One region of the Planococcus sp. TJ-201 genome, then DNA from elsewhere that is predicted to be linked to it. Evidence: riboswitches for the same ligand, from Rfam matches in the RefSeq annotation. Region 1 holds a riboswitch; each other region holds the start of a gene.
The links. Region 1 has a riboswitch for S-adenosylmethionine ahead of mtnK (S-methyl-5-thioribose kinase). Riboswitches for the same ligand answer to the same signal wherever they lie in the genome.
Positions count from the first base shown of each region.

Region 2: another riboswitch for S-adenosylmethionine. It lies ahead of sat (sulfate adenylyltransferase); the one in region 1 lies ahead of mtnK (S-methyl-5-thioribose kinase).
Region 3: another riboswitch for S-adenosylmethionine. It lies ahead of AC4EG4_RS10005 (sulfite oxidase-like oxidoreductase); the one in region 1 lies ahead of mtnK (S-methyl-5-thioribose kinase).

Region 1 covers NZ_JBZDOG010000003.1:111,052-115,226, reverse strand. The annotation lists gene mtnA (S-methyl-5-thioribose-1-phosphate isomerase) at 1-559, opposite strand, end outside; gene mtnK (S-methyl-5-thioribose kinase) at 556-1,746, opposite strand; SAM riboswitch class I at 1,823-1,976, opposite strand; SAM riboswitch class I at 2,248-2,357, shown strand; gene mtnW (2,3-diketo-5-methylthiopentyl-1-phosphate enolase) at 2,433-3,647, shown strand; gene AC4EG4_RS08880 (2-hydroxy-3-keto-5-methylthiopentenyl-1-phosphate phosphatase) at 3,653-4,175, shown strand, end outside.
Region 2 covers NZ_JBZDOG010000004.1:34,270-38,444, forward strand. The annotation lists gene AC4EG4_RS10840 (response regulator) at 1-183, shown strand, start outside; gene xylF (D-xylose ABC transporter substrate-binding protein) at 185-1,237, shown strand; gene AC4EG4_RS10850 (NAD(P)-binding protein) at 1,266-1,898, opposite strand; SAM riboswitch class I at 2,176-2,282, shown strand; gene sat (sulfate adenylyltransferase) at 2,394-3,557, shown strand; gene AC4EG4_RS10860 (SLC13 family permease) at 3,575-4,175, shown strand, end outside.
Region 3 covers NZ_JBZDOG010000003.1:335,994-340,168, forward strand. The annotation lists gene AC4EG4_RS09995 (BglG family transcription antiterminator) at 1-1,213, shown strand, start outside; gene AC4EG4_RS10000 (phosphocarrier protein HPr) at 1,253-1,519, shown strand; gene AC4EG4_RS10005 (sulfite oxidase-like oxidoreductase) at 1,608-2,270, opposite strand; SAM riboswitch class I at 2,352-2,463, opposite strand; gene modA (molybdate ABC transporter substrate-binding protein) at 2,636-3,406, shown strand; gene modB (molybdate ABC transporter permease subunit) at 3,403-4,086, shown strand; gene AC4EG4_RS10020 (ATP-binding cassette domain-containing protein) at 4,091-4,175, shown strand, end outside.

The DNA of each region.
Region 1 (4,175 bases):
CGAACACTTCAAATTCACGTCCCCGCTCGCTGCCCAGGTGAAACGGCGCTAATGCAGTGCCGTATTTTGCCGTAGCAATCGAACCGGCGTTGCAAATAGTCATTACCCGCGTTTGCTCTTGCAGCAACACCAGTGCATGCTCGCCAATGCTGCGGCACGACTCTTCATCTTCCTTGTGGATCTGGACTGCTTCCGCCTGAAGCAGCAGTTTGGCTTGTGGTACGTTCTCTGCTTCTCGAAGCTTATCTTTCAGTCGGCTAAGCGCCCAGCCAAGATTGACTGCGGTCGGTCTGGAAGAATTCAAGTATGCGGCATCTTTTTCAACGTATTGCTGAAAAGCTTCCAACGAATCCGTATCGTGCCGCTTGGCGCCGTTAGCCAGTCCATAAGCTGCAGTGATGCCGATGGCGGGTGCTCCGCGAACCTTTAATGCAAGAATCGCATCGTAAACGTCTTCGACGGTTTCAAGCGTCACATATTCAATGGCATGCGGCAGTTTTTGCTGATCTAAAATGGTCAGCTGCTGGCCGTCCCATTTGATGGATAAGGGGATGCTCATGTACGGGCCTCCTCAAGAATTTGCAGTACATCGTTGATCGATGTGATTTCCTTGCGCTGTAAAATCAAAACCTGGCCAGTCTGCAATGCTTGCTTCTTGAAGGCGATTCGCTTACCTGCGTCTTCGATGCTGTCCAGATCTTTCACATGTGCCAAGCCGATGGTTCGGCGAATTAATTCGCATCCTGCAAAACCGGCTGCATCTGTCAGCACTTTCTCAAGCACATGCTCCAGGTAGCCCTCTGTCTCCTTGAACGATTCCACACTATATTTTTTCCATAGCTCGGTGAATGAAGAAGCGAAGACATCCCAGGTCTTTCTGATATCTTCTACCATCACTTGGCGATTCTCATCTTCGCGTGTGATCGACTGGAAAACTAAGTTCGCCAGGAACAAACCAACATCAAATCCAATCGGACCGTAAAAACCGAATTCGGGGTCGATCACCTTCGTTTCCGTCTGGCTGGCAAAAATACTGCCGGTGTGTAGGTCGCCATGCAGCAGAGCTTCCGATTCAGTCAAAAAGCTTTTCTTTAATTTTGCTACTTCGAGCTGAAGCTTCCGGTTGCTCCAGATCGCTTCTGCCGCTGATTGAAGCTGCGGTTCGTAATCGTTGGTATCGAGATCAAAAAATGGATCTGTAAAAATGAGATCTTCCGTAATCTTGCATAATTCGGGATTGGAAAACTCCGCAGCCAAACGCTTTTTTTCAAAAGGATGCAAGCCGTAATCCGATGTGTGGAATAAAGTCAGTGCCAAGTATTCACCGATGTCCTGCGACAATCTCGGGAAATTCCGTCCGTGGATCAACCCTTCCCGCGCAATCTCCAGATGAGACAAATCTTCCATCACCGTAATGGCCAACTCTTCATCTGTTGCAAAGACTGTTGGCACGAGTGACGGGACAAATTCTCCGTGCTTTCTGAGGACATTCGCTTCAATCGTCGCGCGCTTTAACGTCAACGGCCAGCTTTCGCCGATAATCTTAGCGTATGGCAATGCCTGTTTGATGATCAGCCGCTTTCCTGTATTTGGATCTTCGATTTGGAAAACATAATTCAAGTTGCCGTCGCCGATTTCCCGGCAAGTCAATTGGGCAGCAGGGTCAAATGTATGAACCGTTTTTGCCAGCGCAATCGCTGTTTCTTCCGTTAAGGCTTTATAAGTAGCGGGAACCGTAAGTGTCATTGTAAATCTTCCTTTCATATGCAATATAAAAAGCCTCTTTCATAAAAGAAAGAGGCCAGAATAAGAGATTCCATGCCTCTTATCTTTCAGAAATAAATTTCTGATGGAATTAGCACCGTGCCTTGCAGGATTTTCATCCTGGCGCATAAAGCGCCCCTTCTCACGAAGGTATTACGGTCGGTTGCTGGGCGTCATCGGGCCAATATCCCTCTGCCAGCTCTTGATAAGAGTACTACGTGTTATTTAATTTAAGTTATGAAAAGAATCCTATCACGATTCAGAATTAACTGTCAATCCATTTTTCCAATAAAAACAATTTTATGATAACGGAGTTGACAGATTTCTGCGCACATGAAATAATCAGAATTACTTTACTAATCTTGTAGTGGAAGAAATCGCTTCAGGCGGACGCTTTCCGCGGACGAAGCGGATTTGTGGAATATCAATTGATAAAAACCGATAGTCTGACTTAATAAATCATATTTACCCAATTTCATATCTTTCTTATTTAGAGCAGGTGGAGGGACAAGCCCTATGATACCCGGCAACCGGTCCATTGATGGACACGGTGCTAATTCTTGCAGCCAGAACCGGTGGCTGAGAAATAAGAAGTTGTTAACGCCCTTAACCTCTTCTTATTTGAAGAGGTTTTTATTTTTTAAAATTTGCATGGGAGTGTGGAATACATGAGCGTTTTGACTGCTACATATCAAGTCTACGGAAAACCGGGTTCGTTCGAAAAAAAAGCGGACGGCATCGCTTTGGGACTGACCATCGGTTCTTGGACTGACTTGCCGCTGCTTGAACAGGAACAACTGAAACACCATAAAGGAAATGTCGTCTCCATCGAAGAATTTGAACAAGAACGCCACCCGCTAAAACCGGATTTAATAAAAGCAGAGCTTGAAATTGCCTACCCAAGCGTGAATTTTTCGGCTGACCTGCCTGCCATTTTGACTACTGTTTTCGGCAAATTGTCGTTGGATGGCGAAGTAAAGCTATTGGATCTGGAGTTTAGCCACGACCTGCTTAGCCACTTTCCTGGACCGCGCTTTGGCATCGAAGAAATTCGCGACACTCTTGGCGTTGGAGGACGGCCGCTTCTCATGAGTATTTTTAAAGGCGTCATCGGCCGTGACCTGGATTTCCTGTCCGCTCAATTGCGTCAGCAGGCATTAGGCCGCGTGGATCTGGTCAAAGATGATGAAATACTATTTGATAACCCACTAACTCCTTTTGAAAGCCGCATTACCACGGGTAAACGAGTGCTTGATGATGTCTATGAAGAAACGGGACACCGAACGCTTTATGCGGTGAACCTGTCAGGGAGAACTTCAGAACTGCGAGGAAAAGCACGGAGAGCACGCGAACTTGGAGCAGATGCCTTGTTGTTCAACGTTCATGCGTATGGGTTGGATGTCTTGCAGGAGCTTGCTGAAGATGATGATATCGCCTTGCCGCTTATGGCGCATCCCGCTTTTAGCGGTGCCTTCACTTCTTCTGCCTTCTATGGCCTTGCGACACCGCTGGCCCTTGGAAAACTGATCCGATATGTCGGCGCTGATTTTTCGCTGTTTCCTTCACCTTACGGCAGTGTTGCACTGGAAAAAACGGCAGCCCTGGCACTCGGCAAAGAACTGACACGGGACAGCCCGCTAAAACGCAGCTTTCCAGTGCCATCCGCCGGAATTCATCCGAGGCTTGTGCCTTTGCTGATGGCGGATTACGGAATCGACAGCGTCATCAATGCCGGAGGCGGCGTTCACGGACATCCCGCTGGAGCAGCTGGCGGCGGACAGGCATTCAGACAAGCCATTGACGCCGTGCTGCAGGGAGAAACCTTGCAGAATGCCGGCAAACAGCATAAAGAATTGCAGACAGCACTTGAACTATGGGGGTGAAAACAGTGAACAAACCGATTATTTTTTGTGATTTTGACGGTACGATTACAGCTAATGACAATATTATTGCCATCATGGAAAAATTTGATCCACCGGGATGGATACCGGTCAAAGACCAAATTCTCGACCAATCCATCTCAATACGTGAGGGTGTCGCAAAAATGTTTTCCTTGCTTCCGGTTTCGGAAAAAGACGAAATTATTTCCTATGTTTTGGAGCAGGCGGAAATACGCGAAGGATTCAGCGACTTTGTCGCCTATTCGAAAAAGCAGAATTTGCCTTTGTATATTGTTAGCGGTGGCATTGATTTCTTTGTCCATCCGCTACTTGAACCTTTCGGACCTTTTGATGACATCTACTGCAACAGCGCTGACTTTTCAGGTGATCTTATCAAACTGGAATTTCCGCATGGCTGCGACGATGCCTGCACAAGCCAGGGCTGCGGATGCTGCAAACCATCTGTCATCCGGGATCTTTTGGACAAAGACACGAAAAGCATCGTCATTGGAGACTCCATCAGTGACTGGG
Region 2 (4,175 bases), on a different contig from region 1:
TGCCGTATGGACAAAGCGAAAAAGTTGTTGGGAGATCCACAAAAAAGCTTAAAGGAAATTTCTTTCGAGATCGGTTACCATGAGCCAAATTATTTCAGCAAAGTGTTTAAGAAGATGAACAATGTGTCTCCGAAGGAATACCGACGGACATTAGTGGAAAGGAAAGATCAGTCTAATGAATAAAATGACTCAACTGGCCACGGTTTTATTCATTAGCCTGTTTTTGGGTGCATGTGCACCCGAGCAGTCAATCGGCAAAGCGGTACCCGAAAAAGCAACGGTCACGGACCGTGATGAGCCTATTAAAATTGGGTTTTCCATGGATACGCTGAAAGAAGAGCGCTGGTTGAAAGACCAGGCGCTGTTCAAGAAAGCGATAGAGGACTTGGGCGCGGAAGTGGAGATTGTGGCAGCCAATGGCGACGATGCCTTGCAGCTTGCTCAGGCTGAAACGCTGATTCAACAAGGCATCGACTTATTGGTCATTGTGCCGCATAACGCGGAAGCGACCGCAGCCATTGTCCATACGGCTCATCGCGCTGGAATTCAAGTGATTGCTTATGACCGGCTGGTGAAAAATGCAGACATCGATTTATACGTATCGTTTGATAACGAGCAAGTAGGCGAAATGCAGGCAGAGGCAATTTTAGAGCTGGTGCCAAAAGGGAATTACGTCTATATCGGAGGGGCAACGACCGATAACAATGTTCACTTGATCAAGAAGGGCGTATTCAACGTATTGCAGCCTGCCATCAACCGGGGAGATATTAAAATTGTTTACGATCAATGGACCGAAGACTGGTCACCGGAAAAAGCATTTCTCAATATGACCGAAGCCCTTGAAGCAAATAACAATCAAATTGATGCAGTCATAGCCGCTAATGATGCAACGGCTGGCGGTGTTATTCAGGCATTGGAAGCGCAGGGCTTAGCGGGCAAAATTCCGGTAGCGGGCCAGGACGCAGAACTGGCTGCTGCGCAGCGAATCGTCGGCGGTACCCAAACAATGACGGTTTACAAACCCATTCAAACCTTAACTGAACAAGCTGCTGCTCTGGCAGTCAGAATGGCAGAAGGGGAAAGCGTCACTACCGTAAAATCTGTCAATAATGGCAAGATCGATGTGCCATCCATTTTACTGGCGCCCATTCCAGTGACTGCTGAAAACATGAGGGATACCGTTATTGCAGATGGTTTCCATACCGGGACAGATGTTTACGGAGCGGGCAATGAATAAATGCTAATTTGCCCTCCAGCTTCAACCTCTATTCGGTAGCATTGTCTTTGGCTGCGAGCAGCTGCAATTCATGGAGCGTGTGTTGTTGAACTTCATTTGATAAAAAAGATTTGTCCAAGAAATTGCGCAAGTAGTTTTCCTTGGTGTTTCTGGACAGCTTAGTTTGTTTGAGAAGCTGTCTGGCATGATAAAGAAAGTCTAAGTATTGTTCATAGCTCTCGTCAAATTGTTCTTGCAGTTCGTGTTTGATTTTTTTGGCGAGCATCGGGCTTGCGCCATTTGTAGAAACAATGATGCTCAATTTGCCTCTGTTGAAATGTGCAGGAAACTGAACATTGCCAGACTCTGCTTCGGTAGAAGCATTGACCAGGCAATTTGGCGGGGCGGCTTTTTGTGCGGCGGCGTTAACGACCGGGTCGTTTGTCGCAATCACCAGCATGAAAGCCTCTTCGGCATCTTTTGGCTCGAACTTTTTTTGTTTCCATCCAATTTGTCCTTCTTCCACCCACCGCTGGATTGTCGGCGTTACGGATGGGCTAATCACGGTCAAGCTGGCTTTGCTGTCGAGCAACCCGTCCAGTTTTCGTTCAGCAATTTTCCCTCCGCCGACAACGACCACGTTTTTGTTTCCCAAATCGATCATGATGGGGATTACTGTCATCTTCTCCGCCTCCTCCATTCCTTTAATAGTATCAAATAAGTGCTTCACTGCACTGAATAGAAATGGTTCAACTCCCACCTCTTGTGGAGGATCTGTCCAAGGCAAATGAAGTGGTATATAGCCGTTATCTTTTCAAAAAAAATTATTCCTTTGGCCCTATGGCAATACAGCTTTTTCAAAAAAAAGTTAAAACATAGTTTGACACTCTGAATAGTATATTATATACTTTGTGAAATCAAATTTTTCAATTAATTTTCCAATGCCAATTGAATATGCATTCTTATCAAGAGAGACGGAGGGATTGGCCCTTTGATGTCTCAGCAACCCTCCTTTATGGAAACGGTGCTAACTCCAATAGGCTTTCATCAGCCTAGAAGATAAGAAGAGAGTTTTGTTTTTACGGACCTTCTTCTTGCCGAAGAGGGTCCTTTTCTTTTTGTCTGAACAGTTTTTAAGAAAGCAACAGAACACAAAACTAACCTTGGAGGTAATAACATGACGAACAAAGCACATGGTGGAGACTTGGTAAACAGACAGCTGACAGGCACCGAAAGAGAAAAGGCATTAAAGAATGCGGAAACACTTTCCACTTTATTCATTTCAGATTGGGCCATCTCGGATTTGGAACTGATCGGCATCGGTGGGTTTAGCCCGTTGACTGGTTTTCTTGGACAAAAGGATTATGAAAGTGTGCTGCATACATCGCGCCTCAGCAATGGCAACGTGTGGAGTGTACCCATTACATTATCGGTCACGACAGAAGAAGCAGACAGCTACGAGCTGGGCGATGAAATTGCGCTGAAAGGCAAAGACGGTGTCATCTACGGAACACTCGAGCTGAAGGAAAAGTACACGTATGACAAAAGGTTGGAAGCAGAAAAAATTTACGGCACGACAGAAGTAGCACATGCTGGCGTGGAAAAACTATACGAACGCGGAGATGTTTACTTGGCAGGTCCTATCACCTTATTAAATCGTCCGGACCATAGCGAGTTCAAAGAATTTCATCTGGACCCGGTTGAAACGCGCCAGTTATTCCAAGATCTTGGCTGGAAAACGATTGTCGGCTTCCAGACGCGCAACCCGGTGCATCGCGCACATGAATACATTCAAAAAGCCGCATTGGAAGTGGTGGATGGCCTCTTGCTGAACCCGCTCGTGGGTGAAACAAAATCCGATGACATTTCAGCTGCAGTGCGGATGGAAAGCTACCAAGTCATCTTAAAGCATTACTATCCTGCAGACCGGGCGCGCCTCGCCATCTATCCAGCTGCAATGCGCTACGCCGGACCGAAAGAAGCGGTTCTTCACGCCATTGTCCGCAAAAACTACGGTTGTACACATTTCATCGTTGGACGGGATCATGCCGGTGTCGGCGATTACTACGGCACATACGAGGCACAGGAATTCATCAGCCAGTTTGAAGAAGAATTGGGCATTCAAATTTTCAAATTCGAGCATTCATTTTACTGCAATGCATGCGAAAACATGGCCACGGCTAAGACATGTCCGCACAGCGCAGAAAACCATGTTCATTTAAGTGGCACGAAAGTTCGTGAATTGCTTCGCAACGGAGAAAAACCACCGAAGCAGTTTTCCCGTCCGGAAGTAGCCGATGTGCTCATCAAAGGCTTGCGGGAGACCGTTATTAGTAACTAATTAGGGGATGGTTGCCCGTGTCAGTCCAAATGATTTTTGTGCTTATCGTCATCGTCGCCATGGTCAGCGCCTTGCTTTTTGAAATTGCCCGTCCGGATATGATTGTATTTTCAGCATTGGTAGTGTTGCTGCTGTCCGGAATTTTAACAACAGAAGAAGCATTGCGCGGATTTTCGAATCCAGGAATGTTGACAATCGCTTTACTGTTCATCGTTGTCGGTACTGTACAAAAGCACGGCCTGATCGACCAGATGATGATTGGCTGGCTGAATAAAGGCAAAAGCTTGAAAGGATCTTTGTTTCGTATTTTTCTTCCGCTCCCGTTGTTTTCGGCTTTTTTGAACAACACACCCATTGTTGTCACGTTAACTCCACTTTTGAAAAAATGGTGTGAAGAACGCAATATCGCACCTTCCAAAGTGCTGATTCCTTTATCGTATGTAACGATTTTTGGGGGGACTATCACCCTAATGGGAACATCGACCAATCTTGTGGTGCACGGGATGCTGCTCGATTACGGCCTGCCTGGCTTTTCGTTGTTTCAATTAGCAATTGTCGGCATTCCCATCACCATTGTCGGTTTGATTTACTTGTTTACGGTAGGCAACATGCTGTTGC
Region 3 (4,175 bases), 220 kb from region 1:
CCCAGCAGACGTTGATGAAATAATAAAGCAAAGAGAATATAAAGTAGCTGAAAAGATTGTAAGCAAGGTGCAGGAGAAGTTTGCTGTTGAGTTTCCGTTGGAGGAAGTAGCTTATATTGCTATGCATTTACTTGGCACCAAAATAGCTGCGCATCCGGCAGCAGGTGAAAAAGTGGTCAAACAAGTAATCCAAAAAGAGATTTCAGAGCTGGTGAGAAGGGCTTTGGAAAGCATCGAATTAAAGCTCAATTTAGGCATTCTGGATGATCAAGAATTGATTCTCGCCTTGAGCCTTCATTTAAAACCCGCTGTAAACCGCTACAAATATGGTATGAACATTCGAAATCCAATGTTGCAGGACATTAAGTCAAATTATCCCGTGGCATTCGAAGCCGGTATTATCGCGGGATTGGCCATAAACAAGGCAATTGGATCAGTCATTGATGAAAACGAAATCGGCTATTTAGCCCTCCACATTGCGGCTGCTATTGAGCGTAGAAAATCTGAAATTGTCCCGAAAAAATGCTTGATTGTCTGTGCTTCAGGATTGGGAACAGCCCAATTGATTTACTATAAACTAAAGTCTCAGTTTGGCGATAGCCTAGATGTAGCCGGCACAACCGAATATTACAAGCTCGGACAGTATAAGTTGGATGGCATTGATTTTATTATCAGTTCGATTCCGATACAGGAAGAATTGGACATCCCCGTAATTGTCGTCAATGCGATTTTGGGAGAGGCGGACATTCGAAAAATTGAAAAGTTCATTTTAAAGGATCGGCAAAACATTACTTCATATTTTCAAAAAGACTTAATGTTTCTCGGAAAAGAGCTGCGCTCAAAAGAAGAAATTCTTGAATTCTTAACCGAAAGACTGTTCGAACGTGGATTGGTAGACGAAGGCTGCCTGAAGGCGATATACGAGCGCGAAAGAGCCGCACCGACTTCCTTTGGCAATTTAGTGGCCATACCACATCCCATCACACCGCATTCCAAAACGACTTTTTTAACGGTTTGTACGCTGAAAAAACCTGTTATATGGAAAGATAAGCCAGTTCAATTTGTCTGTCTGCTGAATGTTATGGAAGACAGCCGGGAAGATTTGCAGTTTATGTACGATGTACTTGGCAGAATCATTCATAACAGCGCACTGGTTGAAAGGCTGATCAAAGCCAGAACCTACGAAGAGTTTATGAAAGTGATCGCCTTTTGAATTCAATAGATATTCGACGAAAAAAGGAGATGAAGCATTATGGTGGAAAAACAATTTACACTTACAGACGAGGCAGGAATTCATGCACGTCCAGCTGCCATTCTGGTAAGTCTGGCAAATAAATTCGATTCACAAGTAAATTTGCTTCATAAGGAAAGGACGGTGGATTTAAAGTCTATTTTAGGGGTGATGTCCTTGGGGATTGCTTACGGTTCCGAGTTTAAAGTGAGTATTGTGGGAGTAGACGAAGAAGACGCCATCAAAGAAATTGAAAGTGTGATGGAAAAAGAAGGATTGGCTAAATAGCTCGTTTCCACAAAGAACCCGAGGGATCATTTCTGATTCCTCGGGTTCTTTGTGGGTAAACAACTTTCATGGGGAATAATCTTTGGAATCAGTCGAAATCTTTTTTCTCCCATTCGTCATCCGGAATTTCCAAATCTTCACCGGAAAAACGTTCTTCCTGGAACGGATCGCCGTTCATGTGAAAGCCGTTCTGTTCCCAAAAGCCCGGCTGATTTTCATCGATAAACTCGATACCGCGGACCCATTTGACGCTTTTCCAAAAATACAATTGGGGCACTACAAAACGCAGCGGGTAGCCGTGCTTGGCCGTCAAGGGCTCGCCGTCAAGAGAATGGGCGAGCAGCACGTCCTCACGGTCAAGGTCTGACAGAGCAACATTGGTCGTGTAGTCATAATCGCCGTGAAGCATGACGTAGCCGCTTTTTGGCGTAACGCCCAATTCTTTCATCAAGTCGATAAAGCGGACGCCGGTGAACGTATTGTCGAAGCGGGACCAGCGTGTCACGCAGTGGATGTCGCGGGTCACAGTCGTTTGCGGCAATTTCAACAAGTCAGCGTAATGCAAGGTGACTTCCTTGTCGACCTGCCCAAAGATTTTCAATGTCCATGTAGCCATGTCGTATTCTGGCACTTCGCCTTCGTGCAGAACAGGAAAGCGCTCGGTCAAGACTTGTCCAGGCGGCAGGCGTTCAGCCAGCGCAGGATTCACTACAGGGACCCGTGTTCGTTTAATCCGTTCGGCTTTGCTCAATTTCATGCAATCACTCCCTAAAATTAATAAAACTCCTCCGCTGAAAAGTGGAAGAGTGGCTGTCTGTTGGTGAATTTCTCTTCCTCATCTTTCAGAACTTCTAGGTTCTGCTGAATTTGGCACCATTCCAGTTCGTGAACTGGCGGTTGCCGGGCGTCGTCGGGCCATTTCCCTCTGCCTCTCTTGATAAGGATGGTGCAGTATTTAATTTTTTGCTTGCCTCATTTTACCTAATCTCTCCGCTTCTTACAAGATTATTCGGAAAATTATTCAGCTTCTCTCTCGCTGGCGTTATACTAGAAAGACGTAGAGAATTTTGGTCATCGGAAATAAACGTTACTTGAAATAAATGAGGAGTCCTCCAAATGAAAAAAATGATCGGTCTTATAAGTTTGACGCTCTTCATGAGCGGTTGCAGCAACACTTCGGCAAGCGATGGGGAGCTGTTGGTTTCAACAGCTTCCAGCTTGACGGAAGTAATGGGGAAGATGGAAGAGGAATTTCAAAAGGCAGAGCCCGATATTGAACTGAACTTTAATTATGGATCATCCAGCAAACTGCGGAGCCAGATCGAGCAAGGGGCGCCAGCGGATCTGTTTTTGTCTGCCAGTGAAAACGATATGAATTTGCTCCAATCGCAGCAGCTTGTCGAATCAGACAGCATTGTATCTTTCGCTGAAAATCGGCTGGTCCTGGCTTCGCTCGAAAAGTTTCCGGAAACAGCCGATTTTGTGGAAACATTAATGAGTGCAGAAGAAACCATTGCAGTTGGAGAACCTGATAGTGTACCACTAGGAAATTATACGAAGCAGGCGCTGGCCAACCAAAATTTATGGCAGCCGCTTGAAGGCCGCCTTGTCTATGCCAAAGATGCAAGGCAAGTGGTGACTTATATCGAGAGCGGAAACGCTGAACTCGGCGTCATCTATTCCTCCGATGCGGTTATTTCCCAGGAAATAACCGGGATGCTCGAAGTGCCTGGACAGACCGATCCTGTTGTTTATCCAGGTGCTGTCGTAGCGGCTTCCCAAAAACAGCCCGCCGCAGAAGCCTTTTTGGATTTTGTCACTGGTCCAAAAGGCCAGGCAGTTCTTAAAGAGTACGGATTTTTGGCGCCAAACGGAGGAATACCATGATGCCCTATGATCTGTCTCCGCTATGGTTATCGTTGAGAGTTGCCGTTATTTCCACATTTTTTGTGTTTTTGGTCAGCCTGGCTCTGGCACGATTGATGAACAGGCGCGACTTTTTCGGCAAAAGCTTTGTGGAAGCCCTAATACTGCTGCCATTGGTTTTGCCCCCGACGGTCATTGGCTTTGGTTTGATTGTTTTGTTCGGCGCTAATGGTCCGCTCGGCATCTTACTGGAACAATGGTTTGGGTTCCGTGTTGTTTTTACCTGGATCGGTGCGGCCATAGCTTCATTTGTTGTTTCGTTGCCGCTGATGTACCAAAGTGTCCTTGCAGCTTATGAAAAAGTAGATCCTCGCTGGGAGAATGTGGCACGGACAATGGGCGTCTCTGAATGGCGCATCTTTCGGACTATCACGTTTCCGCTGGCCTGGTCGGGCATTCTGGCAGGTCTGATTCTTGCTTTTGCACGCGGCATCGGCGAGTTTGGGGCAACCTTGATGATTGCCGGCTATATTCCAGGGGTGACAGAAACGGTGCCATTAGCGATTTACTTTGCCTATGAAGCAGGAGATATGGAAAAAGCCTTGTTTTGGGTAGTGATTATTTCCTCTCTTGGAGTCGCTGCGATCACTTGGGTCAATTATTGGCGCAAAAAAACGGCCATACGAATCGGGAGGGAATGAGCCCATGCTTTTAGTTGATTTTCAAAAACAATTGGACCATTTCAGTTTAAAAATGCAATTCGAGCTGGACCGGGAAATCTTGGCGTTGG